4 regions of the Paenibacillus sp. FSL R7-0313 genome follow, and region 3 is predicted to be linked to each of the others. Evidence: predicted binding sites of a transcription regulator. Region 3 holds the regulator's gene; each other region holds the start of a gene.

Region 1 (7,819 bases), 970 kb from region 3:
TCCCTTCATTCCTTCAAGTTCATCAAATCATAACATACAATGCGTTGGAATAAATGAATACTTTCTAGTAAGATGACAGCAGAAGAAGGAGTGATGCACCGATGAATGTTCGAAATAAAGGATTGATGTTAGCTGTTGGACTCGGAATTATGTTGAATCCGTTGAATTCCTCCATGATTTCGGTGGCAATCTCCAGGCTACAACAAGTGTACCAACTTGGTTTTACAGCCGTTTCGTGGATCATTTTATCATTTTACATTGCCAGTGCTGTTGCTCAACCCGTCATGGGCAAGTGTAGTGATTTGTTTGGCCGCAGGAAGATCTTCCTCATGGGTCTTGTTATTGTTTTTGTATCGTCCATGCTAGCTCCGTGGTCTCCCAGTTTTACGTGGCTCATCGTATTCCGGATCGTTCAATCGATTGGCACAAGCATGATGGTAGCCGTCGGAATGGCGATTGTCAGAATTAACGTGACTGAAAAACAAGCCTCCGCCTTGTCCACCTTGGCGATATTCCTTTCTGGAGCGGCTGCAATTGGACCTTTTATTGGTGGAGTTTTGATTCATTGGTGGGACTGGCACAGCATATTCTTCGTTAATATTCCGTTTGTCTTGGCAAGCTTTTGGTTCGCCCGGAAAACAATCCCGAAGGACGAGCAATCTTCCTCTATCCCTGGGCACATGGCCATTCGGCAATGGCTTGCGTTAGTTGATGCACCAGGTATTCTGATGTTTACGGTAGCCTTGGTAGCTCTGCTCATCGGTTTACTTTCAGTAAATTCCACAGGAGATATTTCAACATGGCATCTGCTGACAGGAGGGATCGGGTTAATCACACTTGTCATGTTCATCCGACATGAATTAAAAGCAGCCACGCCTTTCATCCCACTGCGAACGTTTGCCACATATCCCGAGATGACTTGGGTGAATGTGCAATACATGCTGGTAAACATCCTGTTTTACGCACTTTTTTTTGGAGTTCCTACGTATTTGAAACAGGTACGTCATCTCAACGAAGTTCATACAGGAATGAGCATGCTAGCTTTGGGGTTATGTTCAGTCATTATTGCTCCGATCGCAGGGCGCTGGATTGACAGATCGGGATCACGGCCAGCTTTAATCGTATCCGCTTGGTTAATGACCATTGGCTCTGTATTCATCGTTTTCATGAATGAAACTTCTCCAATCTTTGCTGTCATTGTTGCCTTAGCTTTATTTGGCATAAGTAACGGTCTAAACGCGGTTGGCATGCAAGCTGCTCTGTTCAAAAGCACACCCAAAGAAATGATAGGTGTTTCATCGGGGATTTTTAATACATCCCGCTACCTGGGGACCATCATATCATCGTTATTGATTGGTATTGTTATGGGAGATACATTCAATGTGACAGGATTTCAGATGCTTGGAATCATCCTTACGGTATTAGCTGCATCACTGATCATCATGAGCGTACGTCGCGAGGCAGATGCGGTGATTCCAGAGCAAGTAAGCAAGTAAATAAAATAGTGAATCCACCTTGCAATACCACGTTTACACCCAATGAATCAATAGCTCCATTGGGTGTATTTTTTGTTTTTCACCAAGTTGTCAGAAAGAGTTGATCCTTTCTTGAACGTTTAGGGTAGAAGACGTGACTTTGATTGAATTAGGTAAAAATAAAGATATAATAATTTTGATTATTAGGTCTCGCATAGCATTTTCTATGCATTTAATATCAGGAATCAACAGGAGTAATCGCAAAGTACATGTGGCAAGATATCGTTGTAGTGTACTTTGTGAAATTTTTCTCTTATCCTAAACACACGAATTACAGGAACGTCCTAAACTGATATTAAATGCAACCAGTGAGTAGCAGACCTGATCATAAGCAAGAGTTTATCACTACTAAAAATCAACAGAGTTTGAAAGGAGGCAACATAAAGAATGGCTATTGATACGGTGTTATGGAGCAGGCTGGTGACTGGTTTGACACTCGGATTCCATGTTATTTTTGCAACGCTTGGTGTCGGTGTACCTTTGATGATTGCTATTGCAGAGTTCATCGGCATTCGGAAGAAAGATCACCATTACATACTTATGGCAAAGAGGTGGTCCAGAGGATTTGTCATATCTGTGGCAGTTGGTGTGGTGACAGGTACAGCGATATCGCTGCAATTGGCCTTGGTGTGGCCGAATTTTATGAAATTGGCCGGAAATGTTATTGCACTGCCACTATTTATGGAAGTATTCGCATTCTTTTTTGAAGCGATATTCCTGGGCATCTACTTGTACACATGGGATCGGTTCAAAAATCCGTATATTCACTGGATGCTGACTATACCGGTTGTTGCCGGGGCAGGCATGTCTGCTGTTTTTATTACAACAGTGAACGGATTCATGAACCAGCCTGAAGGCTTTGTCATGGAAGCAGGTCAATTCTTGGCAGTGAATCCTGTACAAGCGATGCTGAATACGGCAACGTTCTCCAAAGTATTTCATGTATTAAGCTCGGCTTATCTGACAGGAGCTGCTTTGTTAGCAGGAATAGCAGCCTTTGCGATGCTGAGAAAAGGGGTGTCGGCCTATCACAAAAAAGGCTTGAACCTCATGATGGCGGTTGTGCTGGTCTTCAGTTTATTAAATTCCTTAGCTGGAGATGTATCTGCCAAGTTTTTGGCTGAGCATCAGCCGGAGAAGCTCGCAGCTGCCGAGTGGCATTTCGAGACAGAAAGCGGAGCGGATTTGATTTTATTAGGATGGCTGAATGCTGAACATGAAATTATAGGCGCACTTCATTTGCCCAAAGTGCTCAGCTTCCTTGCTTTTGGAGACTTTAACGCCGAGGTAACCGGGCTGAACGAATTTCCACCAGATGAACATCCACCATTACTTGTGCATTATTTGTTTGATCTAATGGCTGGAATAGGTTTTGCTCTACTCGCTATATCAAGTTTGTACTTCGTGTTTGTGTTTTGGAAGAAACGTAATCAGTTTAACAAGTGGATGCTTCGTATGGTTGCACTCAGTGCACCGCTCGCTTTTCTGGCTGTTGAGATGGGCTGGTTTTATGCAGAGATCGGGCGGCAGCCATGGATCATCCGAGGTTATATGCGAGTGGAAGAGGCCGCTACTTCTTCACCAAGTGTAAGAATTTTATTTTTCGTGTTCTTGCTTCTATACATCGTGCTCGGCGTTATGTGTGTCGTCGTACTGAGACGGTTGTTCAATAACAATCCTGCTGAACTCGAGATGGAGAAATGGTTGAAGGAGAAGCATGATCAATCAGCCAAGAAAGGGGATCAGGCCTGATGAGTTATGAATTGATTGGTATATCCGTACTCTGGCTGTTCTTGTACGGCTATCTTATTGTAGCTTCTATTGATTTTGGAGCAGGTTTCTTCGCCTTTTATGCACGCCTGACAAAGCAGGATCACCTGATTAATCGTCTGATCTCCCGTTATCTATCACCGGTCTGGGAGATCACCAATGTATTTTTTGTCTTTTTCTATATTGGCATCGTTGGATTTTTCCCGGATACCGCTTACTATTATGGCTCCGCGCTGCTTGTTCCGGGAAGTATAGCCGTCATTTTACTTGCTATTCGTGGGTCGTTCTATGCTTTCGAAAATTATGGTTCCAAAAAAAGTATCGTGTATTTGTTCTTATATGGAGCCACAGGGTTGCTAATTCCAGCGTCATTGTCAGTGGCACTGACCCTGTCTGAAGGTGGCTTTATTTTGAAGCAGGGGGATACCGTTTCCCTGGATTACTGGGCACTATTTACGAATCCATTATCGTGGAGCATCGTTGGTCTAGCCATCGTGTCCGTATTGTTCATTAGCGGATCATTTCTCACATTTTACGCTTCTCGGGCAGAGGACCATTCGGCATTGAAGCTGATGCGGAACTATGCTTTGTTCTGGAGCACACCGACCATTATTCTCGCGCTGACTGCATTTATATATTTGGGTCAACACAATGAGCGTCATTTTCAAAATATGATGGATTTATGGTGGCTGCTGGCGCTTTCCGTTGCGTTTTTCATGATTGCCATGTGGCTGTTATATAACGGACGGCGTTACGGATTGGCTTTTATATGCATCATGCTGCAATTTCTTACAGCCTTTTTTGCTTACGGGATTGGGCAATATCCTTATATTCTTGATCCATTCATCACCATTCAGAGCAGCGCCACACCGCCAGCGATGGGTTTTGCACTAGTCGTTGTGTTTATCGGGGGGCTGTGCCTGTTAATTCCTTCTCTTATTCTGGTCTTCAAACTGTTCCTGTTTGATGCGGATTATGTGAAAGGGAAAAAATAAAGGAGGAGCGTTCAATGAAGAGGAGAGCCAAATCCAATCTGATCTCGCAGCAAATGTCTTTACAACGAAAAAACAGGCTTCTCCTTGCGATCATATCGCTGGCGCTTGGTGTAGCTATAATAAGTCAGGCCACCTTGGTGGCTGAAGCAGTCCAGCGAATCTTTGTAGAGAAAGCTTCCTTTTCATCCGTGGTTCTGTTACTGGGCCTATTGCTGGCTGTCATGGCTGTACGTGCACTATTGTCGTATGGAAACGGGAAAGTGGGCTTGCATATGGCAGCACGCGCCAAGACGAATATGCGAGCATCTGTATTGCAGAAGCTGACCCGCGCTTCCATGCCTTCAACCCTGAGTGGACAGACGGGAGGAAAGGTCAGTGTTGCTTTGGATGCTGTGGATGAAGCCGACAGTTATTTCAGTCAGTACATGCCGCGTATGATGGAAGCCGCGATGATCCCGATTCTGATTCTGGTTGTTACATTTACGCAGCACGCCAACACAGGCTGGATTATGCTGTTTACGGCACCGTTTATCCCGCTGTTCATGATCTTGGTTGGGCTCCAAACGAAAAACAAATCAGAAGAAAAATACGCGCAACTTGCCGAGTTTTCCGGTACGTTTCTGGATTCGCTTCAAGGGCTTGTTACGTTAAAAATATTCGGACGGGCTAAACGTCAACAGCAGGAGATTGAACGCAGCAGTCTGGGATATCGTGATGCCACCATGGGCATTTTGAAAATTGCATTTACAAATACGTTTATGCTGGAATCGATCGTGATGTTAAGCATTGGTATTGTTGCGCTTGAACTGGCTATCCAGTTACTCGTTTTCAAATCGATGAGCTTCCACACGGCCTTTCTTGTGTTGTTACTCGTTCCTGAGTTTTACAGTCTGTTGAAGAATACAGGAACGGCTTTTCACAGCGGGCGAACCAGTATCGGGGCCATTCGCAAGGTGGAACAGATGCTTGAGGAAACAAGTATCAAGAGCACACAAACGGAGCCTGAAGATGGATCGGATCAAAGCGAATTAACCGATATCGATGCAATTGCAAAGACGGAAGAGCTTCGTACAGCTCGTGCCAAGTTGATCACTATGCCACCAACCATTGAACTGAACGATGTTCGATTCCAATACACAGCTGATTCCTTTGGACTTGAGACAGGACAGATCTCGATTGGACCGGGAGAACAGATTGCTATTGTAGGCAAAAGTGGATCAGGTAAAACCACGCTGCTCCATCTCATTGCTGGTTTGCTGAAACCAGATTCGGGAGCAGTTCTGGTTAACGGAAGCCAGCTTTTGCAACATGATGAGGCTGCATGGTTCGAACGTGTTAGCTACATTACACAGCATCCGTATATTTTTGCAGGTACATTTGCCGAAAATATCGCGATTGGCGCGGGTCGGAACGTCTCCAGAGTTGAAATTGAGCAGGCAGCAGAGGAAGCAGGACTTGCTGGCGTTGTTGCACAATTGGAGCAGGGACTGGATACGTTTGTTGGTGAAGGTGGCCGGGGGTTGTCTGGTGGGGAAAAGCAAAGACTTGCCTTGGCACGTGCTTTTCTGAAGCGACCAGCTGTCATTTTGTTCGATGAACCCACAGTAGGGCTGGATCTACACACCGAGCGGGTATTACAACAATCCATTGCGGCATTAGCCAAAACGGCAACGATGATTACGGTGGCGCACCGTTTATATACAATTCAACATGCAGACAACATTTTGTTTATGGACAATGGGGTATTGGTGGATTCAGGACATCATGAAGCGCTTCTGGCGCGCCTGCCTCAATATGCGGAGATGGTGGATGTACAACGGAAAGGAGGGTTAGCATGAATGAGCTGACGATTCTGTCAAAAGCGATGATTCAGGAGCGCAAGGATATTCTGCTTTCGATATTGGGCGGATTTATCGCCGGCATAGCAGGTGTAGCTCTCTTTTCCGCGAGTGGTTATATGATATCGCAAACGGTATTTGCGCCACCGCTGTACACCTTAATTGTACTCACCTCCATGGTCAAACTGCTTGGTTTCCTTCGAGCGGCGAGCCGCTACGGAGAACGATTGTATTCGCACAGGGCAACATTCTCCATGCTGAGTCGCTTGCGGACGTCCTTTTTTGCCAAACTGATCCCGGTAACGCCAGGTATATTGAACAAAAACCGAAGCGGGGATCTGCTTGCGCGGATCGTGGGTGATGTGGAAAGCTTGCAAAATTACTTTTTGCGGGTCGCGTATCCACCCATCATGGTCGTTATGGTGTTTTTGGCTACCATGCTGTTCACTTCGGCCTTTTCGATCTGGATTGCGTTTTTATTAGTACTAGGTATGCTGATTACGGCATTTGTTGTACCAGGTATTGTCTTGTTAGGTCAGCGAAAAATACACGGACGTGTCCGACAGCAACGGGCCTTGCTGTCCACGGAAGTGACCGAAGTGTTGTATGGTTTCAGGGATTTGAAAGTATACGGCCAATTGGAACAGCGTGAGCTACAGCTTCAGCAGGCTTCCGCTGCATTGGCAACGGAACAGAAACAAGCCGCTTCGCACCTGTTGCGCGGGCAATCTATGCACGTTTTTGTGACGTATCTTGTTACATGGGGAGTGTTGGCACTCAGCGCCTTCTTAATTGTGAATGGAGCGTTTGCCGGTGTATTCCTCGCCATGTTGATCCTGGCCACGCAGACCGTGTTCGAAGAAGCTGCGGCAATGGCTATATTGCCTCTATATAAGCAGGACAGCGAACACGCCGCTCAGCGACTGGCGGAAACGGTGCCAACCTCCGATGTACAATCTGTACAGCCAAGCGGTGAAGTTTCAGCCGATCAGGCGGTTTCGATTGACCTATCCGGTGTTAACTTCCAATATGAAGGGGAATGGAGACCGGCGCTGAGGGAGCTATCCCTGCAACTTGCAGCAGGCTCCAAAACAGCGATTGTCGGGCCGAGCGGGTCAGGCAAGTCAACGATTATCGATTTGTTACTCAAGCTGCGCGCACCAACGTCTGGCGATATACGATTAAACGATGTTTCGGTGAAGGAACTGAATGAAGAGAGCATTTGGCAAGGGACGAATGTCGTGTTGCAGCAAAGTCATTTCTTCCGGGGAACCATCCGGGACAACCTGTTGCTGAATGGAGAAGAACATTCGGATGAACAACTGTCGGCTGTGCTGGATCAAGTACAACTGCCGAATAAGTTGTTGAGCGATTTGGTTTATGAAAAAGGGGAGAACCTGTCGGATGGTGAGAAACAGCGGCTGGCTCTGGCACGAGCCATGCTGCGTAAAGGACGGTTATGGCTGCTGGACGAACCGACGTCCTCACTGGATTACGTTACAGAACAACGTGTGTTGCAGCATCTTCTTGCACAGGCCTCCGAAGATACACTTCTCCTGATCTGCCATCGGCTGACGGGATTGGAAGAGATGGATCGGATTGTGGTCATGGACCAAGGCAAGATTGTGGAATCGGGTTCTTATTCCGAGCTAATGGAGCAAAAAGGCTATTTTTATGAAAT
Region 2 (7,819 bases), 190 kb from region 3:
TACACAGCAAGCAATACCGTAATCGTCACCGTAGATTGGACGCATCAGATCATCATTTTCATACTGAATTGAACTTGTTTCAATGGATACTTTACTGCAATAATCTTTGAAAGCTTCTGGAAGTTTCGTGGACCATAGTACAGTCAGGTTCGGTTCTGGTGCAGGTCCCAGGTTGTGCAGTGTATGCAGGAAACGGAAGCTGTTTTTGGTTACGCGTGTTTCACCATTCACAGACATACCACCAATGGACTCCGTCACCCATGTTGGATCTCCACTGAACAATTCGTTGTAATCCGGTGTACGCAGGAATTTGACAATCCGTAGTTTCATTACGAAATGGTCAACCAATTCCTGAGCCTGTTCTTCGGACAGAATACCTTCTTGCAGATCACGTTCAATGTAGATATCCAGGAAAGAAGATACACGTCCCAGGGACATCGCAGCACCGTTCTGTTCTTTGATTGCAGCAAGATAACCGAAGTACAACCATTGGAATGCTTCTTTTGCTGTTGTCGCTGGCAAGGAAATATCGAACCCGTGCATATCGCCCAATTGCTTCAATTCTTGCAATGCACGAATCTGCTCAGACAATTCTTCCCGCAGACGAATGACATCTTCATCAATGACATCAACTTCAAGTGCGTTCAATTCGCCTTTTTTGTTACGAATCAGGAAGTCTACCCCGTACAAAGCTACACGACGATAGTCACCGATGATCCGGCCACGGCCATACGCATCTGGAAGACCTGTAATAATCCCTGCTTTACGCGCTGCACGCATATCGGAAGTATAAGCATCGAATACACCTTGGTTATGAGTTTTGCGAATGTTCGTAAATATATCAATGACACCTTGAGGCAATTCGAAGCCGTATGCTTCACATGCATCAATCATCATCCGGATTCCGCCTGTTGGTTGAATGGAACGTTTGAACGGAGCATCAGTCTGAACGCCGACAATCTGCTCTTTGGATTGATCCAGATAACCGGGTTGGTGAGAAACAATAGTCGCTGGTGTGTTCACATCAACGTCAAGGACACCGCCGTTATCCCGTTCTTTTTTGGTCAGATCAGATACGATCTCCCACAATTCCTTGGTATTCTGGGTTGCACCTGCGAGAAATGCTTCGTCACCGTAATACGGAGACAAGTTGTTTGCCAGAAAATCATTCACATCTACGGATTTGGTCCATGTTCCTTTGGTAAAGTTTCTCCAGCCTGTTTGTTGTTTGACATCTTTTTCAATCACCGACATCTTAATCCCTCCACTAATTTGGATTTCTGGACACATAACATATTGCTTCATTCGTAGCATTGTGTGCCCAGAGCCGCGATTAATGTGAATTGTTTCACATAAAACCGGAACATGTTCTCTCTACTTGGGAACCGGAACCGCGGGATGAATGTTTTTCTTACATTTTCAGTATACGACTTGGGGCTTTCATCATCTGTGATTTTTGTCACAAAGTCAGTGAACTAACTCACTCCACCTGCGCTTTGTCCCATTGAACCCGGTAAATTCACACTTAGCCACTGCGCGGGCAGAACAACTTCCGATCGCTGTTCATTATTTAAATTTACTGAAAAAGCGTATGAACCATAGATGATGTACACTGGCCACTACAAGGAGAGAATGACCTTCCGATCGCTGTTATCCCCGGATTTTTTGATTCACTTTTTCAAAGGTGAAAATCCGTTGATAAAGGCGACCGCTCCGCTTCTTCAGGTTTTTTCTCTCCTCTCCGTTATCGTGTACATTAGGTAGTTCTACTAATAAAACAATAAAATTCAATATTTATTTCGAAGACGCAAGCTTCGCTTTTTCAGGTTATTTCTGCCATCTCCGTCTTTGTGTGAACATCTGGCTCAAACGGCCACATCACGGATTCCGTGTAACCTCTTTAAGAACCTTTGCTCCTCCATGTTCGGAGCAAAACAAGACTTAGAATAAATCCTGAAAAACAGGTGCTTCGCTCTTCTGTTTTTCTGCCCTTTTCTTTATTGTGTGAACATCTGGCTCAAACGGCCACATCACGAATTCCGTGCCACCTCTTTAGAACCCTTTTGCTCCTCTATGCTCGGAGCAAATCAAATCTTAAAATAAATCCTGAAAAACAGAGGCTTCACTCTTCTGTTTTTCTGCCCTCTCGTTATTGTGTGAAAGACGGCAATCGGGGCTCCCCTCTCGGGGAACCCTGATCTTCTTGCCGTAAGGCATGCTTCGTTCTAAGTTTATTATTCAAACTTTCCGTAGAAAGCGTTGCGGTATACATCAGCCAGTTCAGTTACCAGCGGCAACTTCGGATTGGCGGTTGTACATTGGTCTTCAAAGGCACGGTCTGCCAGATAATCTACATGTGCTTCAAAGTCTTTGGCATCAAATCCGATTTCCTGGAACGATTCTTCAATGCCCAATGTTTTGTTCAGTTTGCGAATCGCATTGATGAGACTGGTTACGCCTTCTTCTGTCGTGCGAGCAGGCAATCCCAAGATACGGGCGATTTCGGCATATCGCTCATCCGCTACAAAGTGCGAATATTTCGGGAACGATGCAAATTTGGTCGGTTTTTTCGCGTTGTATCGAATGACGTGTGGCATCAGGATTGCATTGGTGCGTCCGTGTGCGGTGTGGTACTGACCGCCCCATTTGTGCGCCAAGCTGTGGTTAATGCCCAGGAATGCGTTGGCAAATGCCATACCGGCAATTGTGGAAGCATTATGCATTTTCTCACGTGCCAGTTTGTCGCCTTGCAGTGCCGATTGCTCCAGGTATTGGAACACCAGTTGAATGGCTTTGATCGCAAGTCCATCTGTGTAATCATTTGCCATAACAGACACATATGCTTCAATCGCATGCGTCAGTACGTCCATACCTGTATCCGCAACCGCCGTTTTAGGCAGGGAGTATACGAATTCCGGATCGACAATCGCTACGTCTGGTGTCAGCTCATAGTCGGCCAATGGATATTTGGTGTTACCTTGATTTTTATCTGTAATAACAGCGAACGATGTCACTTCAGAACCTGTACCCGATGTTGTTGGGATCGCTACAAATTTCGCTTTTACACCGAGACGTGGATATTTGTAGATCCGTTTGCGGATATCCATGAATTTCTGTTTCAGGTCATTGAAGTCCGTGTCCGGATATTCATAGAACAACCACATGGCTTTGGCAGCATCCATCGGTGATCCACCGCCAAGTGCGATAATGCAGTCCGGTTGGAAACGGCGCATCATTTCTGTTCCGCGATCTACCGTCGTTGTGGACGGATCGGGCTCTACATCGGAGAATACTTCGATCGCTACCGGCATTTGACGTTGACGCAGATAGTGCTCTACTTTTTCCACATATCCAAGCTTCACCATCATCGCATCCGTAATAATCGCCACACGTGTGATGTCAGGCATTTTGGCAAGGTACTGTGTTGCCCCTTTTTCGAAATAGACTTTGTTCGGCACTTTGAACCATTGCATATTCACGGTACGGCGAGCCACCCTTTTCACATTGATTAAGTTCACAGCGGTTACGTTGGAAGAAGTCGAGTTACGTCCGTATGATCCGCATCCCAGTGTCAATGATGGCATATTCGTGTTGTAGATATCCCCGATGGCACCGTGTGTGGATGGTGAGTTCACAATAATCCGTCCAGTTTGCAGACGATCTGCGAATTTGCCGATCACTTCTTCATTTGTGGAGTGGATAACCGAGGAGTGACCCATGCCGCCAAAAGCAACCACTTCTGCCGCACGCTCAATGCCCTCTGCTGCCGTTTTGACTTTGTAACAAGCCAGTACCGGGCTTAATTTCTCAGCCGACAATGGGAATTTGGTACCCACCCCTTCAATCTCGGCCACGAGAATTTTGGTGCCTGCTGGAACTTCAATACCGCACAATTTCGCAATGCTTACCGCAGATTGACCAACAATCGCCGGGTTCACCGCACATTTCTCGGCATTAATCGCACCTGCTGTCAATTTTGCTGCTTCATCTTTGTTAACAAAGTAACAGCCATTCGCAATCATTTTTTTCTTCACTTGATCGAAGATCGGTTCTTCAATGATGACCGCTTGTTCGGAAGCACAGATCATGCCGTTATCGAAAGATTTGGACAGGATCAAATCCGTCACTGCCTGATTGATATCTGCGCTTTTCTCGATAAAGCAAGGAACGTTACCCGGTCCTACGCCCAGTGCAGGTTTACCACAGCTATACGCTGCACGTACCATACCTGATCCGCCTGTTGCCAGAATGAGAGCCACATCATTGTGATTCATCAGTTCGTTTGTACGATCCATGGAAGGATCATCAATCCACTGAATACAATCTGCTGGTGCACCATGTTTCACAGCCGCTTCCAGCAAGATTTTGGCAGCTTCCCGGCTACAATTCTGTGCAGATGGGTGGAAACCAAAGATGATCGGGTTACGCGTCTTGATGGAGATCAGTGCTTTAAACATCGTTGTTGATGTTGGATTGGTTACTGGTGTAATACCCATGATGATACCAACCGGCTCCGCAATTTTCTGGAAGCTCTCATATTCGTTATCTTCAATCACACCTACGGTTTTGTCATACTTAATGCTGTGGTACACATATTCTGTTGCAAATATATTTTTGGTGATTTTATCCTCATACACTCCGCGGCCTGTTTCTTCTACGGCCATCTTGGCGAGCATCATGTGTTTATCCAGACCCGCAAGCGCCATTGCTTGCACAATCCGGTCAATCTGCTTTTGGTCCATCTTCATGAATGCGGCGTGTGCTTTATTCGCTTTGTCAATTAACGTTTGAATATACTGACCTGCTGTCGGTTCTTTTGCTGGGGCGACTTCGTTCTTTACAGCCATCTCCCTCATCCTCCTAAAGGTTCGTATTAGTTTGTCTCTCTCGTTTACATTCACATCGTAACATGACAATAAACTTAATTATGTGATTTTTTTCACAAAGTATAACAAATTTAATTTAAGTTTTGTAGTGTCCTTCATACGACCATTTTCACTTCATATTTAAAATATAGGGCTGTAAAATTCATCGTCTCCATTAAAAGTGAATTTAATCACAATGTTTGAAATTTCGTCATTTTTGCCTCCTTTCCTTCCCCCTCAAACGGTAAGATTAGGTATATACTGAACTTAAAAATTGAACCACCGCAATTTGTACCGTCCTTCCTCCCGGCCGAGATGACCCTGATCAGGACGGCAACGGTTTGCGGCGAACCTCGGAGGCTACTGCTTATTACAGAAGGTCGTCCGATGGACATAAAGGGGAGATAGACTTATGAGAGAACTAACCACTGTACTGGAAAAGCGCGGTAATACCAACTGTTTCTCGGAAGCAAATTTCAACCATCTGCTGGTTACCATGAAAGATAGAACTTATCCGGAAGGTACACATCTGTACTGGGAAGGCGACATCTCTGACAAACTTTATTATATGAAACGGGGTCGTGCCCAGATCACCAAATCCACGGATGAAGGCAAGGAACTGATCATGTACATGTATCAATCCGGTGATATGATTGGGCAGGCTGATCCCTTCTTTGGCTCTAAACACAGCTTCTCAGCGGAAGTATTAGAGGACAGTGAGATCGGTGTACTGGAGCATAAAGACCTGGAGATGTTAATCTGCCAGCATTGTGACTTCGCGATCGACTTTATGAAATGGATGGGCATCCACCACCGGTTGACACAGACCAAATTCCGGGATCTCATGTTATACGGTAAACCGGGTGCACTCTGCTCCACCCTCATTCGGTTATCGAATTCGTATGGTGAGCCTCATGGAGAGCATGTCATTATTCACAAAAAAATTACCCACACGGATCTGTCCAATATGATTGGAGCCACTCGTGAAAGTGTAAACCGCATGTTAAGCGACCTGCGTAAGAAAGATGCGATTGAATACGACAATGGCATGATTGTTATCAAAGATCTGAAGATGCTGCAAGGGATCTGTCACTGTGAGCTTTGCCCGAACGAGATCTGTCGTATTTAATATTTGACTATGCTAATCGGATAATGCTTATATATTTAATGAAAAAAAGCCCAGTTCTCTAAAAAGAGATTGGGCTTCTTGGTATGCTTAGGATGCATTGGTCAATTCAAGTTTCACCGCATCACGTGGATTCAATTTCATGTCCAGACCATTTTCCATTAATTCTTTGTCATTCACCATAATCACCCACCGCTCATTCATACGAGGCGTGACATTCTCGACCGAAACGACAAATTTGTTGTTCTCCGACATTCTTACAATGCCGCTGGACTTCAACACATCGCGAACTGTGCACTCTTGAACGTAGACGCCGGCATATTGACGATTAAGGGTTGGCATAATGTTTCCACCGCTAACCTTGAGTAACGTTGTCTGATATGCAACGCCATCCCCCCCACTGTCAGCGGCTTTCACGTAAATGATTACTTCATCTTTGGCATGAAGCTCCATGTCCCAATCTTGCTGCTCAATATCCTTGCCATTTAATTTGACAGCCCAGCTCAGCGAAGAATCCAGAGAAACTTCTCCGACGGATTGAATCCGTTTGCCATCTGCCGTAAAATCTACCAGTCCGCTATTAAGTAATGCTTTTTTGAGTGTCAAACCCTCACTAAAATCTCGCTTAATGGACTTTGTTGCATCAGGCAAAAATGTACTGCCATCTACAGCCACTGTAATTGTATTCGCTGTTTCTGTCTCCTTGACAATTGGCTGCTCAGAAGGCTGTGTCTCACTACAACCAGCCAAGATCGCCAGTAGGAGCAAACATACACCTATGTAACCGGGGATTTTCTTCATCATGTAGGTAACACCACCCTGCGTAAAATCATTCACCCTGTTGTCCATAACCTCTATTATGGCACAACTTTCGGCAAAAAAAAGTGTCAAAGCCGTTACTTTTATAGGGTGTCCCCTCCAAATAGGGCTTGTACAAGAAAGAGAGCCTGCACACAGGCTCTCCAATCTAATTCATTTTTATGTTCGAATTGGTTACGTTATCACTGGACACTAGCCTGCATGTATGTCCGTCCTCCATCGCCATCTTTCAGATATGGATTAAGCCCGAAGAACTGCTCCTCAGATACGTATACACCCGTCATCAATCGCCCTTCAAGCAATCCACCGTCCACCTGCACGCAACATGAAGGTGCGTCTACATACTCCTGATACAACGGAATCTGCCCATATTGTTGATGGACCTTGAATACCTTGCCTTGCTCATGCAAAGGCCGTTCCGAGAAATAGGTAGGCACAATATAACGGGCAATGACATCCAGTTCCTGCACGCTATAAAAGGGTTCATCACCAAGCCATGGTGCAAACATTCGAATCTTCTCATATTGAGACCAGACAACCGCCTGAATCAGCATTTCTGCCTGAACCAACCGACCTTCTCCCACATCCAGAACCAACCGTTTACCATGGATGGTTTCCTCCATCTGAGAAGTCGTTGAATCAGGTTGTCCCAGCTCACATCCGATACACTTCCAGCCCCTGGACGTTTGAATCCATTTTTGCAGCACCGCCGGAGCTAATCTCGGACCATCGCTGTTCACAGAATGCGTATTCACTTCGGCAAGATCATCCTTAACCGAACGGGAATATGCTGTGCGCTTAAACAACTCCGCAGCTTTTTTGTAAATCAGATGTACCTGAATGGATGCGCTCTCAAGTTCTGCAATATCTTTTTTGCCGTAGCGTACTTCACGGGATAAGCTTTCTTCTCTCATGACAAGTGGGCCTCCTTCGCTCCGGCCGTCTGTGGCCATTTTCTATAGATTATACTACAACTCATGACAACTTGTGCATAGCCCAAGAGAAAAAC
Region 3 (7,819 bases):
TCTGAAATCGTCTCAATGACCATGTCGCAAGTTCCAAGTTCAGCTAAATGAGCTACCTTGGTAATGCGGGAAAGAATTAACTTCTTCTCCGCTTTTGTAATCGCCCATTTCTCCAGTTGTTTATCCAGATTGGTTTCGATCATGTCATATGCATGATCCAGCTTTTGTGTTGTATGCTCCACGAGAAGCACATCAAGTCCTTTGGCTGCGAGCATCTGGGAAATACCTTGCCCCATCGTACCGCCGCCGACAACTCCTATTTTTTTGAAAAACATGGTTCTGCTCCATCCTTTCGGTTCTCTATTTCTCTATTGTACCCTGTTCGCCGAAAATTACAAATTTCGACCCAACATATAATAATATCTTAGCACGAGTGAAATGTAAAAAAAAATAACCAGCATAAATAAATTATGCTGGTAGAAGGGCACTGTCACGAAATTGACAACGAAATTGCTCGCCGGACAAAACTTCCTCACGAATCAGGATGTCGAGTGAATTGTCGAAAATTGTCCGTTGTTCTTCAAGCAACCGCTTTGTCTGTTCCATCAGTTCTTGCAGAATTAATTTATTCTCACGCATGAGTTCCTCGGTTGTGACCATATCCATGTTCACAATCCCAAGTGATGTTAACCCGGAAGCCATCATCGTCTGTACAACATTGGTTGCCTGATCGAAGTCATTGCGTGAACCTGTGGAACGACCACCATAGTACATTTCCTCCGCAGCTGCTCCTCCGAGTGCAATCATGATCTGCTCTTCCAGAAAGCGCTTCGTATAGAGGAACTGTTCCTGTTGAGGGTTATGACGCACATATCCCAGCGCCTGACCACGCGGACTGAGTGCCACCTGGCTTACACTGCCTGGACGAACGAGTTCTGCCATAATGGCATGTCCCAATTCATGAATGGCGACCCTTTTCTTCTCTTCCACACTGGACTCACGGTCTGTCTTCTCACCCATCATGACTTTATCAATAGCCAGAGACAAATGCCGCTGTTCGATATTTAACAGGCCGTCTCGCATGGCGTATATTGCTGCTTCGTTCATCACACTTTCGAGCTGTGCACCGGAGAAACCATACGATTCTTCTGCGGTCTTCTCCAGATTAACTTCCTTCATCAGAGGTTTATTCACCGCATGCAGTTCCAGAATATGCTTTCTGCCCTTCTTATCAGGCAAGTCCACTTGAATGTGGCGGTCAAAACGTCCCGGGCGCGTCAGAGCGCTATCGAGCATCTCTTTGCGGTTTGTTGCAGCGATAACAAGGATTCTCGGCGTATCGGAAGAATAGATTCCATCCATTTCCGTCAAGAGCTGATTGAGGGTCTGATCATATTCACGCTGTTGACCACCCTCACGTTTCCCCCCGATGACATCGATTTCATCGATAAATATAATAGCGTTTTCCTTATTTTCCTTGGTGGCACGAGTTCTCGCGTCCTTGAACAAATCCCGAATTCTGCTGGCACCCACACCAACATACATTTCCACGAACTCACTGCCAGATGCTGCTACAAAAACAGAATCGGTGTAATGGGCAGCAGCCTTGGCCATCAACGTTTTTCCTGTCCCTGGAGGGCCCGTCAGCAAGATCCCTTTTAACGGGCGAATCCCAAACTTCCGAATTTCTTCATGTTTGATGAGAAAGTCAAGTGCTTCACGCAATTCCTGCTTGGCACTGTCCTGTCCGCCAATTTCTTCAAAAGTGAGCTTGGAAGGTCCTTTTTTCTTCCGTTTACGTTCCTGTGCAGCGCCTACTGTAATCCCGCCACGCATTTGCATCATGAACAGCAAAGCTCCGACAAGCACTGCTGCAATCAGAATCGGAACAATATTAACACCAGTAAAAGCAAGAAAAATAATCAATACGGGAAAAAATCCGATGGCAACTTCTTTTGTCCACTTAGGCATTAGGCCACACTCCTATCTGACCGGGCACACGCGGCAGAATAATAAACTTGCTGGCATCTCCGTCTCTGAGACTGACATATACATTGTTGTCATCCATCGCTGTATTAACCTTAATTCCATTGGTCGCCATCTTTGACAACGTTGGTGTAATCTCGGTGTATTGCTTGTTCTCCATCGCCTGAGCTACGGTAAACATCGCATCACCCCACCAACTTTCCAGTGCTTCACTGGAATGATCCACAACGTCCAATTTTAGTGATCGTGTTCCAATCAGGGTCTGTCCTTCTTTGTGAATATATTGTACCAGTCTGCCCAAATCAACATCAGGTTGCAGATCCAGTTTCAATTGTACGTCATTGCGGTTAATAGTTAATTGAACGTCATTAACTCCATCGTACTGGGTAACCATCTTTTCAATCGGATTCTGCACAGCCACCTGACGATATACAAACCAACCTCCAAACAACACAACGGCTGAAATGACGGCAGTTAAAGCAATAGGCAATACTTTTAGTTTCAAGTGAATTACCCCTCCCAGATTTTGGCCCAACCTACTGGCTTATTGGTATATAAGAATATGTGCACATTGACTCCTGCGATAATTTCGACAGGTTTATTTGTTTTGAATGTAACTTTGAGTACATATCTGAGTATATCACATCGTATATACAATTTCGAAGGCGAAAATATGAATAAATTATTAATTTTAACTATTTAAATTATTTAAGTTTACGGGCAACACAAAGAACCGGTTCAGTCGGATATCCGTCTGCCGGTTCTTTTGTTTCATTCATTCTCTAGCTATGTCACTCTATTTGTTCTAGCTGTTCGGGAGTGTGTAGACCAGGTCCACCTGTTCTCCGTTGCTAAAACGATAAAAACGATAGTGGTTATGCGTACCGTCTTTATAATACACTTGCCACACATATATTCCATTCACAACTCCGGGCATGATTCGCTTAATCTCGCCGGCAGGAACTTCAGAACTGAAGCGATTGCGGATCTGCGCTTCGGACATGCCATTCTGCAGCAGCTCACTGTGTACAGCGTTTGCACCCTTAGCCGGTTGATTGTTTGCATCGAATTTAACCCAGACCATAACATCCTGGTTATCCTTGTTTTTGCCGATCAGGGTCCAGTAGATGTTGTCAGAGCCTTCTTTGTCTCCCCAGATGTACTTGCGCAATTCATCATAGGATGTAATGCCCAGTTGCTCCTGTGCTGCCTGTATTGCGAGCGCTTCTTCCTTGCGCTGGTCCTGCGTGACATGGACGTAATAACGCTGAAGTCCAAACAGAATCAGAACCAGTGCAAGCAGCGAAATCCATATCCACTTCTTTTTTTTCTTCAAAAGCCGAACTTCCTTTCCCTATGATGCTCTATCCTGCAATTAACGAGCAAGCAGACCATCAAATGCCAATTGAGACTCACGCAAAATGCGCTCTTCATCCAGCGTCAGACATTCGCCATGTTTCACCACTTGTTTCCCATCCACCCATACGTGCTCAACATCTTTGGCAGAAGCCGAGTAGATCGTATGTGAGATCAGGTCTGTATGTGGATAGAAATGTGCCTGTTCAATGTCCAAGGCGATAAAATCAGCCTTCATGCCGACCTGGAGTGCTCCGGTATTGTTCAAGAAGATTGATTTGGCACCATATGACGTTCCGAGTAGTAACGCTTCGCCTGCTGGCACTGCCGTCGGGTCACCAGATACACCTTTGTGGATCAATGCAGCCAGTCTCATTTCCTCGAACATATCCAGGTTGTTGTTACTTGCTGGTCCGTCAGTTCCGAGTGAAACGGTAACTCCTGCTTTCAGCAACGCAGGTACACGCGCAACACCGGAAGCGAGTTTCAGGTTACTTCCCGGGTTATGGGATACAGCCACATCATGACGGGCCAGAATCTCAATCTCTTCGTCATTCAGATGCACCGCATGTGCAACCAGGGATGGACGGGAGAAAAAGCCCAGTTTCTCCAGATGTGCTACAGGACGCAGTCCATAATCAGCCACGTTCTGCTCGACTTCACGAAGCGTTTCCGACATATGTGTATGAAGAGGAAGGTTTAGGTCGTTCGCGACCTGTACAAGCTTCTCTATGTAGTCAGGAGGGCATGTATATGGTGCGTGTGGCGAGATTACGGTTGTAATGCGACCATCTGCCTGTCCATTCCACTCACGTGCAAACGCTGCCGACTCCTCCAGCTTCCGCAGTTGCTCTTCTTCCGAGCACAGCCCGATTACACCACGTGCCAGTGCTGCTCTAACGCCGGATTGCTCCACAACTTTGGCAACTTGATCCATGTGATCGTACATGTCCAGGAAAGCTGTAGTTCCGCCTTTCAACATTTCAAGCACCGATAGCGAAGTTCCCCAATATACGTCTTCTGAAGTCATTTTCGCTTCCATCGGCCACATTTTTTCCTGCAACCATACTTGCAACGCAAGATCGTCTCCGTGCCCTCTGAGTAACGACATTGCTGCATGACCATGCGTATTGATCAGACCCGGCAGGAAGAACAATCCTTTTCCATCCACTTTGGTACAATTTTCGTCTCCATCCGGCAATGTCTCACCAATATGCACAATCTTGTCATTCTCAACAACCATGTATCCTTGAACAACGTTCCATGTTGTGCCGCCTTCATTAACGGCAAATTTGCCGTTGTGAATTACCCATCTATTTGTTGTCATCTTCCTCGTCGTCCTTTCCAGTCTCCAAGTAATAGGCCAAACTAAGCAGATCCGTTGTAAAGTCAGCATGGTGAATGCGGATATGCGGCGGTGTTTTTAGAATTGTTGGTGCAAAATTAAGGATCGCTTCAATTCCCGATTCAATAAGCTGATCGGCTACATTTTGGGCTTCCGTATCCGGAACCGTAATAATACCGATGCGGATGTTATCCGTTTTAACCGCTTCCGTCAATTCATTCATTGGTTTTACCGTCAAACTGTTGATTTGACTACCAATCTTCGGTCCATATGCATCAAATACAGCAACAATCTTCATGTTGTCTTTCAGATATGCGTTGTAGTTGGACAAGGCCTGTCCGAGGTTACCCGCACCTACCAGAGCTACATTAATTTGCTGATCGATTTTGAGAATGTGACGAATTTTCTCGATCAAATAGGATACATCATACCCGATCCCTTTACGACCAAAATCACCGAAGTAAGCCAGGTCTTTACGAATTTGGGCCGGATTCAGATCCAGCCTTTGTCCAAGCTCTTGAGAAGAAACAGTAGCCACCTCACGCTGGTGCAACTCGCTCAAATAGCGCAAGTATACAGGCAGACGTCGTACCACCGCTTCCGAAATTTTATCCGATTTCATTCTTGCTCCCCCTTACCAAGGCCACGATAAAATAATAGATGAAAAGATGAGCATTCTGTATAAACTCAATGATAGACGTGACATTTTATACAGAATGCTCCTTGTAATTTAGGTTATAAGTTCTTACGTGCAACTGCTTTAATCGGATACGGAAATATCTAATAAAGTTTAACGCCAAACGATAGTGTCATGCAATGATATAACGAACAAAACAACCATTATTCTTGTTCATTAGCAGGTTTTTCCAACCACTCGGTGATTCGTGGAACCATCTGCTCCGTGAGCATATGCTCCATTTTGGGACCTGGTAATGAATATAAAAAGAATTTACCATAGTACGCTTCAATCACACGTGTATCATAAACAATGACAATTCCTCTGTCCTTTGCTGTACGCACCAATCGGCCAAATCCCTGCTTGAAACGAATGACCGCTTGTGGCACGGACAGTTTCATGAACGGATTTTTCTTCTGTTCCTGAAGCAACTCACTCTTGGCTTCCACCAACGGATGATTCGGCGGCTGGAAAGGCAGTCGCACTATAGCGAGACAGGTCAGAGCCTCTCCCGGGATATCTACACCCTCCCAGAAGCTGCTTGTGCCCAGAAGTACTGTTGCTTTGGCATCTTGGAACCTGCGAGTCAATTTGGAACGACTTCCACTATCAACGCCTTGACCAAGCAACGAGATGTCGTTGCCAGACAGCGCCTCTTTCAGTGGATCATAGACCTGTCGCAACATCTTGTATGAAGTAAACAGAACCATCATGCGTCCACGCGTAGCAATTGCCGTCTCTGCGAGTGATTGCACCAGCATATTAACAAAGTGCGCATCACCCACACTGCCCTTCACACTCGGGAAATCACGCGGAATCACCAGAAGTGCCTGATCGCGATAGTTGAAAGGTGATGGCAGCATTGATGTTAACAACCGATTATTCTCGGAAGCTTCCTGCAAGCCAAGCTGCTCAATCATGAACTGGAATGACTTATCTACCGAAAGCGTAGCTGATGTAAGCACAACACTTTTCTTTTTATCAAAAAACAAATCCTTAAGTTGTGCACTGACATCTACAGGTACGGCATACAGCTGGAGAGATTTGCTGCGGAACTGGCCGCTGGCTTCCATCCAGTACACCGTTTTGGCGTCATCCATACGCATGAAGAAACGTAGATTCTCCTTCAATGTGGTCAGATCTTTCAGTAATCCTGTAATGTCCGTGATCAGACTATCCGATTGATAATCATCCTGATCCTCTTTCACTTCAAGCAGCAATTTGTCCCCTTTGCGAACCAAATCGCCCAGAGTCACATAGATCTGGTTCTCCAGATCCTGCAACTCCTGCCATTTTGCAGGTTTCTGAGATGCTTTCAGACGCAGTGAAAATTGCCCCGTCTCGCCCGGTGAAGCATCACTTCGTTCAGGCAACAGACCAAACAAGGCATCGCTCATACGATCCCACAGTTCCTTGACCTCAAGAGCGAGCGGGAACATCTGGTCCACCATGGAGCCCCATTGCACCGAATTTTCATGCCCGGATAACTGCGAACGAAGCATAGGCAGCTGACCATTACGACTGTCTTTAAACAGGCGGGTCAGTGTATGAACCAAAGTGAAATATTTCATATGCATTCCAAGATGTTTACCAGCGACATCCTCCAGATGATGTGCCTCATCGATTACAAGACTCTCATAGGCTGGCAGCAGCTGATGCGCGGCTTTCACATCCGTAAATAATTTGGAGTGATTGGTGATTACGATATCAGACAACCCTGCCTCATGTTTGGCACGATGGTAGAAACATTTACGGAACCATGGACAGGATCTTCCCAGACATGATTCGGATTCGCTCTGTACCGTCTCCCAGAAGTCCCCTCCGCGTCCGCTAAGGTTAAGTTCCTCATCATCTCCGGTTTCAGTCTGCGTAAGCCAGACGATCATCTGAGCGGCTGTGAAATAATCCTCTTTAGGTGTGGCGAATTCACGTTTATTGATTTTGTGTTCAAATTTGCGCAGGCACAGGTAATGTCCACGTCCTTTGAATACAGCAGCCTTAAACGGGAACGGAACCACTTGAGTCAGCATCGGAATGTCCCGCTCTCTCAATTGCTCCTGCAGATTGATCGTATGCGTGCTGACCATAACTTTCTGTTCTTGTTTCACACTTTCGTAAATAGCAGGCAACAGATACCCTAGAGATTTGCCGGTACCCGTTCCAGCTTCGATCAAGAGATGTTTCTCTTCATCCAGGGCTTGCCTTACACTGCTGAACATCTGAGTCTGCGCTTCACGCTCTTCGTAATGATCCAGTGTATCCTTCAGGTTCTCCCGAACCTGGTCCATAAACTGTTCGAAGCTTACACCATCAAGGGGGTTAGCCTCCCGCTCATCGCGTGGTGCACCAATGTCGGTCCAATCACTTACATTAAGAGCAAGCTGACGATAATAGGTATGTCCGTCCAGATCCTGAATCGGCTCTGCTTCCTTCTCACTGCGCATCCCGTCCAAAAACCAGCCCAAGTCACTGTCTTCTGGTGCAAACAGGTCACTGAGGCGCTGAATCGTTATGAG
Region 4 (7,819 bases), 2.1 Mb from region 3:
TGTTTGCACCATGGCATTGTCGTTGTAAGTCACTGCGTCGGAGTAATTACTGCGTTTGGGATAGACCTGAGGCCATCCGCCGGACGGATATTGGGAGACCAGGATAAAGTCTACGGCTTTACGAACACTGTTCTTAAAGGCCAGATTGCCTGTTTTCTCATACATGTCTGCCAGGAAGCGGATTTCGGAAGTTGTCGCATCATTATCAAACGTACCAAGTTCAATGCCATTTGGATCTTTCCAGCCTGATCGTGCTGTTACACCATCCCAAGGGGCTGCATATTGCTCTTCCATGTCTTTGTAAAATCCACCGTGCGGCATTTGCCACGAAACGATATTTAGGGCATAGGCCGTATCTTTGACCAGATCGCCAGTTGCAAAATGACTGACATCCCTGAACTTTTGAAGCAGTGAAGACACATCGGCACCTGCTGGGAGTTTGGAGGACAGAACCTCCGTTTTAATCGTAACGGGTGGAGAATCGACAGAAGCAGCAGTAGAGGGGATGGCTAATCCAGTTGTCATCATAGTGATGGCAAGCGTAACGGGAACCATGCGGAATACGACAGGCATTGAACGTTTCTTCAAATGAACGCCTCCTGAATGAAATGAGATTTGGTGTTTAATTTACATAAAATCCATTTAAAGGATTGATATTATTGTAAGCGCTTACGATTTTAAAAATCAACCCTGTAATTAAAATTGAAGCCATTTATTTTTTGTACAAGTAAAACATGAATGCAGGGCACGCTTCTAACTTTATGCGTCCATACAGGGAACGCGGAAGCCTTTGCATAGCATAAATTGACTCGAATCCGGGGAAAATGAAATCAATAAAATGAAGGGAAGAAAGGCTTGAATACATGGGAATCCCCTCTTTCAACAAACTTTTTTTGCTCAACCTATTGCAATGTGAAAAAGATCACATTATAATGAGTGTATAAAGTGAAATAAATCACATACACAGTATTGATTAAGAAGTGAAATATTTCACAAATAAAACAACCTTATATTCAAAACTCATTTATATATTTCGAGGAGGAACTTTTAATGAAAATCGCAGTTATCGGATGTACACACGCAGGGACCGCAGCCATCGTAAACACCGCCAAATTGTACCCGGATGCTACCATCACGGTGTATGAGCGCAATGACAATATCTCCTTCCTATCTTGTGGCATTGCGCTCTACGTAGGTGGAGTTGTGAAAGACCCTGACGGTTTGTTCTATTCTTCGCCTAATCAATTGGCAGATCTCGGCGTTGTAACCAAGATGCTTCATGAAGTTACAGCAGTTGATGCCAAGGGTCATACCCTTCGGGCTAAAAACCTGCAAACCGGGGAAGAATTTGAAGATACGTTTGACAAACTGATCGTGACAACGGGTTCATGGCCTGTCGTTCCGAAACTTGAAGGCATTGAGATGGACAACATTTTACTTTGCAAAAACTACAATCATTCCAACACGATTATTGAAAAAGCCAAAGATGCCAAACGCGTTACCGTTGTGGGTGCAGGATATATCGGCGTTGAACTGGTTGAGGCGTTCCAGATGAACGGCAAGGAAGTTACCCTGATCGACAGTGTGGACCGGATTTTGAACAAATACCTGGACCCTGAATTCACCGATGCAATCGAAGAAACGCTGACTGGACGCGGTATCAAGCTGGCTCTCGGTCAAACGGTACAGAAATTTACTGGAGAGAATGGCAAAGTGACCAAGGTAATCACGTCCAAAGGGGAGTTTGAAACCGATCTGGTTATTCTGTGCATTGGTTTCCGTCCAAATACAGAGCTGCTCAAAGGCCAAGTGGATATGCTGCCGAACGGTGCAATCGTCGTGGATAAATATATGCAAACGAGTCAAAAAGACGTCTTCGCTGCGGGTGATAGCTGTGCTATTCATTACAACCCGACAGGTAAAGCAGCGTACATTCCACTGGCGACTAACGCCGTGCGGATGGGTACACTCGTAGCCCGTAACCTGGTTCGTCCTACGACACCGTATATGGGTACACAAGGCACATCGGGTATCAAAATTTATGAGCAAAATATCGCGGGTACAGGCATGACGGAAATGTCTGCTGCTGAAGAAGGTCTGATTGTGGAAGCTGTCGTACTGGAAGACAGCTACCGTCCGGAATTCATGCCAACGGCTGAAAAACTGTTGCTTAAAGTGGTATATGAGCAGGCAACTCGTCGGATCGTCGGAGCACAGGTGATGTCTCAGGTGGATATGACCCAATCGATTAATACGATCTCGGTCTGCATCCAAAACAACATGACCGTAGATGAGCTGGCCTTCATCGACTTCTTCTTCCAGCCACATTACAACAAACCGTGGAACTTCCTGAACACGGCGGGTCTGCAAGCACTGCCTCCAATAGAAGTAAAAGCACCAGCAATGGTGTAAGGAAGCAGAATAGATGCTTAAACAGAGAGTATAACCAAACAGTATAGGTGACTCAATAGCACGGCTAGGAATCAAAGTAGATAAGTATATAAACATCTGACTCATAAGATGCAAAAAGACTGGCGAACATATCGTCAGTCTTTTTGATATTTGTATGGAGGTACATAGTAACATGCGCATATCTCTTGCTGTCATAGTCATTGAATGACAAATTTAATAACGATTTTTATAAATGAGATTGTGATAATTTGCACAAAGTTTTACGTGGTACCGAGATACAATTGTGATAGGGTTTAAGCGCAAAGTTAAGTGTTTTAGGTTGTTTTCCCAAACGATGAACAATGAAGGAGAGGATGAATGATATGGCAGCAAAAACACCTCTTGAGGTTGCACAATATACGACGCAAACAGGTATGAAAAAGGCTCAATATCCGGTGTCTTCTGTACTGGTGCTCAGTTTTCTGGCAGGGGCTTTTATCGCGCTGGGTTTTCTACTGGATATTCGGGTGATTGCGTCTGCTCCGGCAGAGTGGGGGAGTCTGGTTAATCTGATTGGAGCAGCGGTGTTCCCAGTGGGATTGATCATGGTACTCATCGGTGGTGGCGAGTTGCTGACGGGAAATATGATGGCTGTTCCACTCGCGACGATTGCACGGAAATTATCCGCGGGCAGCATGTTGAAAAATCTAACCTTAGTGACGATTGGCAACTTTGTTGGAGCTTTATTTGTTGCGTACGCGTTTGGACATGTGCTTGGTCTGACCGGAGAGGGTGTATATCTGGCGAAAGTGGTGGATATGGCTGGGCATAAGCTGCATGACGGCTTCCTGCAAGCTTTCATCTCTGGCATCGGCTGTAACTGGCTGGTTGCGCTGGCGGTGTGGTTATCTTATGCATCAGATACGATGAGTGGCAAGGTACTGGGCATTTGGTTTCCAACGATGGCATTTGTGGCCATTGGATTCCAGCACGTTGTGGCCAATATGTTTCTCATCCCAGCAGCAATCTTCGAGGGGTATTATTCATGGGGACAATATGTCATGAATTTCATTCCAGTATGGCTCGGGAATCTGACTGGGGGAGCTCTGTTTGTAGCCGCTGCTTACTGGATGGTGTACCTGCGCCAAGCTGAGCCGAAAGTGAAACCAGAGGTAGCAACATCGATCGAACCTGTGGAGACGGAGGGTAGAGTGATGCTGAGCAAGCAGGCGTAGCGGAATATAGCACTACAATGCATTACTCGATACACGTATATCATATACACATAGAAGTGAATACGATTCTGATCTTGTTCGGTTCATGGCGAATATGCTGTGATGGAGCAGGGCGGGATCGTTTTTTGTATGAGGGACGTTATTGGAGTTTAACGCAAAATAAATTCGCCATGACAAGGTTCGGGGGAACGAAACCTGTTCATGGCGAATTTCGGGAGTGGTCCATGATATGGCATGAGGAGGAAGTGGGGAAACACTAGCCTAATGCCTTGTTTTTAATTTACCCCTGAATTCTGAAGTTGAATCAAACGATAAAACATTTTTTTGAAAATAATTTAAAGCTGCTATAGCGGTTAATATTAGGCGAAAATATACTGTTCTCTTTACGTGATAACCTCGAAGAAGATATGATATAGGGATAGTTTTTTTAAAGAGGGGGAGCCATACGATGATCGATCAGGAGAATGGGGTATTTGCAGCGGTATGCCCGCTCGATTGTCCGGACACTTGTGGTCTGTTGTTACATAAAGAGAACGGTAAAATTGTGAAGGTGGCAGGCAATCCGGATCATCCGATCACCAAGGGTGCCATTTGTAATAAAGTCAGAAATATGACCGAGCGGGTGTATCACCCTGAGCGTCTACAATATCCGATGAAACGTGTAGGAGCCAAAGGGCAAGGTAAGTTCGAACGAATCAGTTGGGATGAAGCAATTCGCGAGATTACGACCAAATTCACTGCATTGTCCGAGACTTACGGCCCGGAGAGCATCCTGCCCTACAGCTTTTACGGTAACATGGGCATTCTCGGCGTAGACGGCATGGACCGACGTTTCTTCAATGCGCTTGGTGCGAGTGTACTGGAGCAGACGATCTGTAATGCGGCCGGGAATACCGGCTGGAAATATACGATGGGCGCCAACCATGGAACGGTGCCGGAAGATACGGAGCATGCGGATCTCATCCTGGTATGGGGCGGGAATATCGTTAGTACGAATATGCACCAGGTTGTTTTGGCGGAGAAAGCCCGCAAGAAAGGCGCCAAGATCGTCGTAATCGACGTTCATCGTAATCGTACCGCCCAGTGGGGCGACTGGTTTATTCCTTTGTATCCGGGCACGGACAGCGCACTGGCGCTAGGATTGATGCATGTGCTGTTCGAACGGGGACTGACGGATGAAGCGTTTATGCAAAAATATACGGTGGGACATGAGGCACTGCGTGATCATGTCCGCAGTTACACCCCTGAACGTGTTGCACGCATTACTGGCGTGCCGGAGGAAACCATTGTCGAGCTGGCCGAACTATACGGCAACGCACAGGCAGCTCATATTCACATCGGCAATGGCCTCCAGCATCATGATAATGGGGGCATGAACGTGCGCAGCGTTGCATGCTTGCCTGCCATCACAGGGCAATGGCTGAAGCAAGGCGGCGGTGCCGTTCGTACCAACGGCTATGCGAGCACGAATAGCGACGCGCTGGAACGTCCGGAGCTGCGGCAGAATCCGGAGCCGCGAGTGGTGAATATGAACCGGATTGGTGAAGCATTGCTGGAAGCAGAGCAGCCGATCCGGGCCATGATGGTCTACTGCAGCAATCCACTGGTGGTGGCGCCGGATACCGAGCGGGTGGAGCGAGGTTTTGCACGGGAGGATCTGTTCACGGTTGTGCATGATCTGTTCATCACGGATACGGCGAAATATGCAGATATCGTATTGCCAGCCACATCTTCCTTTGAAGCGACGGACCTGTACACCTCTTATTGGCATCAGTACGTTCATCTGCAAGAGCCGGTAATTGCACCGATTGGGGAGAGCAAGAGCAATGTGGAACTGTTCTCACTGCTTGGGCAGGCTATGGGGTACGATCCTGCAATCTTCGGAGAAACGCCGGAACAGATGATTGAGTACGCTCTCCAGGACACAGGCAACCCCTACATGAATGGAGTCACGTTGGAGGGACTGAAGCAGCACCGATTCGTGAAGCTGGATATGACGCCACATGCTGCATTTCTGGATCAGCTGCCCACGCCTTCAGGCAAAATTGAATTGTACTCAGAGACAATGGAACAGAGAGGTCTTCCACCGCTCCCTACTTATAGTGCTTTGGTTGAAGGATATGATGGGGAGAATCCGGCTGGACCTGCCGATACGTATCCATTGATGTTCCTATCACCGCCAAACCATAATTTCCTGAACTCCACCTTTGGCAATTCAGCCAAACATCAACGTTTGGAAAAGATGCCTCTATTGCAGATACACCCCGAGGACGCCATCCGTAGAAACGTGGAGGATGGAGATGCAGTGGTCGTATGGAATGATCGTGGGCGCATCGAACTTACTGCCAAGGTAAGTGAAGCCATGTTGCCGGGAACCGTCATAAGCCAAGGCTTATGGTGGGACGGGGACGGCAAGAAGCAGCGAGCGAACTCGCTCACGTCCAACCGGTTGTCTGACATGGGCAACGGAGCCACCTTCTTCTCAGCCACTGTTGAAGTGAAGCGTCAATGAGTGTGCTTGCAGCGTGATTTTTTTGAGGTAAGATGAACAAAGAACAAAATGTAGCAGGATATAAAGAGCAATAAAAAGTAACACTTCCAAAGGCCTTCGCTCTGGCTGGTTATGCCGTCAGGGCTAAGGCTTTTTTTGTTTTGGTATGGTATCACGTTGTGTAGCGTATTAAGGAGAATGAACTAGAGATGATGAGATGGCTGGATAACTATCCAAAAGAAGTGAGAGTATTTCTACTGGCAAGTCTGGTTAACGCAACCGGCAGTGCCTTGATGTGGCCGCTGACCACCATGTATGTGTTTGATGAGCTAGGGCGGACGATGGCTAACGCGGGTTTTGTAATCCTCATTCAGTCCCTGGGTGGCATCTTTGGACAATTGCTTGGAGGTTCATTGTACCATCGGGTGGGCGTGAAGAAGCTGATCATTGGCTCACTGGCGCTTAATGCGTTAGGTTTGTTTGCGCTGCCGTGGATTAGTGCGTACTGGGTCGTATTTATATGTGCTATGGGCTGGATTGGTCTGTTCAGTTCATTGTCGCTGCCAGCGATTCAGGCCTTTATTGGCTTCAGGTTTGCGGAGCGACGCGGTGAATTATTCAATATTATCTATGTAGCGAACAATATCGGGGTGGCGATTGGTACGGCGCTGAGTGGTTTTCTGGCTGACTTTTCCTATCACCTCAGCTTTGTTCTGAACGGGGTGACCTCGGCCGGATTTGCGATTTTCTTCTGGTATTATCTATCGCGAGTCGAACCGGATCAGGGGGAAGTGCATCTGACCAAACGCAGAACCGTTCCCGATGGGCCGGGCGTCTGGGCATTGCTGGGTAATACCCGATTATATCTGTTTATGAGCTTGGGCGTGCTGTTCCTGTTATTCGGCAACTCCATCTGGAACACAGGTGTGTCCCCGTATATCATTTCTGAGGGTATGGAAAAAAGAATGTACGGTCTGCTCTGGACCCTGAACGGGGTGCTGATCTTTGTGGGCCAACCCTTTACCAGCTGGGTGAAACGGACCATGGCCCGTACCTCCACTGCCCAGATGACCGCGAGTGCGGTATTCTATGGCATGGCCTACATTGTCATGATTACCATGTACAGCTATCCAGGCATGGTGCTTGCAATGGTACTTGCCACGTTTGGGGAGATGTTGATCTCCCCTGCAACGCCTGCATTTATTTCTGAGCATGCGGGCAGGGCGGCACCTTTTTACATCGGGATATCGGGTGGGATCGGTGCGGTTGGACGGGTTATCGGGCCCTATGCGATGGGGGTCATGTATGACAAACAAGGACTTATTCCTGTAGCTTGGCTGGCAACAGGCACAGCGGCGATTGCGGTACTTGGTTTTGTACTGCACGCGGTGTTGAACCGCAATCGTGAAGTGAAGGAGTATGGGATGGATACGTAACATTGTAACGTTATTATAATCTTCCCGTACCCCAATGATATTGTAAAATGAAGCGAGGATAACCTTCACCCTTTAGCGGGTGAGGGTTGTATTGTCTTTGCAGGGACCCGCTCCAATAGCCAGCTAGTGAATGATTTTCCCGATGAGATGAGACTGGATTGTTCAGAAATCAGACTTGTTATGCTTCAATTCCATGTCATTCAACGTTCTTCCCTCTATTTGTGCATAATGCCCATATAATAGAATGGAACTGGTTAAAGGCAGGA

What was found. The regulator Rex, encoded in region 3, represses fermentation and respiration genes when NADH is low (regulators of the CRP and FNR family bind a similar motif). The targets are predictions, from matches to a motif close to TTGTGAAATATTTCACAA.
Region 1: NSQ38_RS20775 (cytochrome ubiquinol oxidase subunit I) is a predicted target of Rex. The motif match lies at 1,773-1,790, and genes of this name have one in related genera.
Region 2: adhE (bifunctional acetaldehyde-CoA/alcohol dehydrogenase) is a predicted target of Rex. The motif match lies at 4,928-4,945, and genes of this name have one in related genera.
Region 4: NSQ38_RS07585 (formate/nitrite transporter family protein) is a predicted target of Rex. The motif match lies at 2,651-2,668, and genes of this name have one in related genera.

The regions. Positions count from the first base shown of each region.
Region 1 covers NZ_CP150219.1:4,781,853-4,789,671, reverse strand. Annotated here, with positions in the region: gene NSQ38_RS20780 (MFS transporter) at 102-1,496, shown strand; gene NSQ38_RS20775 (cytochrome ubiquinol oxidase subunit I) at 1,923-3,287, shown strand; gene NSQ38_RS20770 (cytochrome d ubiquinol oxidase subunit II) at 3,287-4,300, shown strand; gene cydD (thiol reductant ABC exporter subunit CydD) at 4,315-6,138, shown strand; gene cydC (thiol reductant ABC exporter subunit CydC) at 6,135-7,819, shown strand, end outside.
Region 2 covers NZ_CP150219.1:3,622,378-3,630,196, reverse strand. Annotated here, with positions in the region: gene pflB (formate C-acetyltransferase) at 1-1,254, opposite strand, end outside; gene adhE (bifunctional acetaldehyde-CoA/alcohol dehydrogenase) at 2,235-4,847, opposite strand; gene NSQ38_RS15910 (Crp/Fnr family transcriptional regulator) at 5,278-5,994, shown strand; gene NSQ38_RS15905 (hypothetical protein) at 6,082-6,795, opposite strand; gene NSQ38_RS15900 (hypothetical protein) at 6,993-7,724, opposite strand.
Region 3 covers NZ_CP150219.1:3,814,817-3,822,635, reverse strand. Annotated here, with positions in the region: gene NSQ38_RS16895 (3-hydroxyacyl-CoA dehydrogenase NAD-binding domain-containing protein) at 1-275, opposite strand, end outside; gene NSQ38_RS16890 (AAA family ATPase) at 409-1,911, opposite strand; gene NSQ38_RS16885 (hypothetical protein) at 1,904-2,431, opposite strand; gene NSQ38_RS16880 (DUF5590 domain-containing protein) at 2,732-3,262, opposite strand; gene NSQ38_RS16875 (amidohydrolase) at 3,302-4,609, opposite strand; gene NSQ38_RS16870 (redox-sensing transcriptional repressor Rex) at 4,596-5,249, opposite strand; gene dinG (ATP-dependent DNA helicase DinG) at 5,468-7,819, opposite strand, start outside.
Region 4 covers NZ_CP150219.1:1,715,173-1,722,991, forward strand. Annotated here, with positions in the region: gene pelA (pectate lyase) at 1-588, opposite strand, end outside; gene NSQ38_RS07580 (FAD-dependent oxidoreductase) at 1,051-2,412, shown strand; gene NSQ38_RS07585 (formate/nitrite transporter family protein) at 2,775-3,626, shown strand; gene NSQ38_RS07590 (molybdopterin oxidoreductase family protein) at 4,075-6,138, shown strand; gene NSQ38_RS07595 (MFS transporter) at 6,330-7,553, shown strand.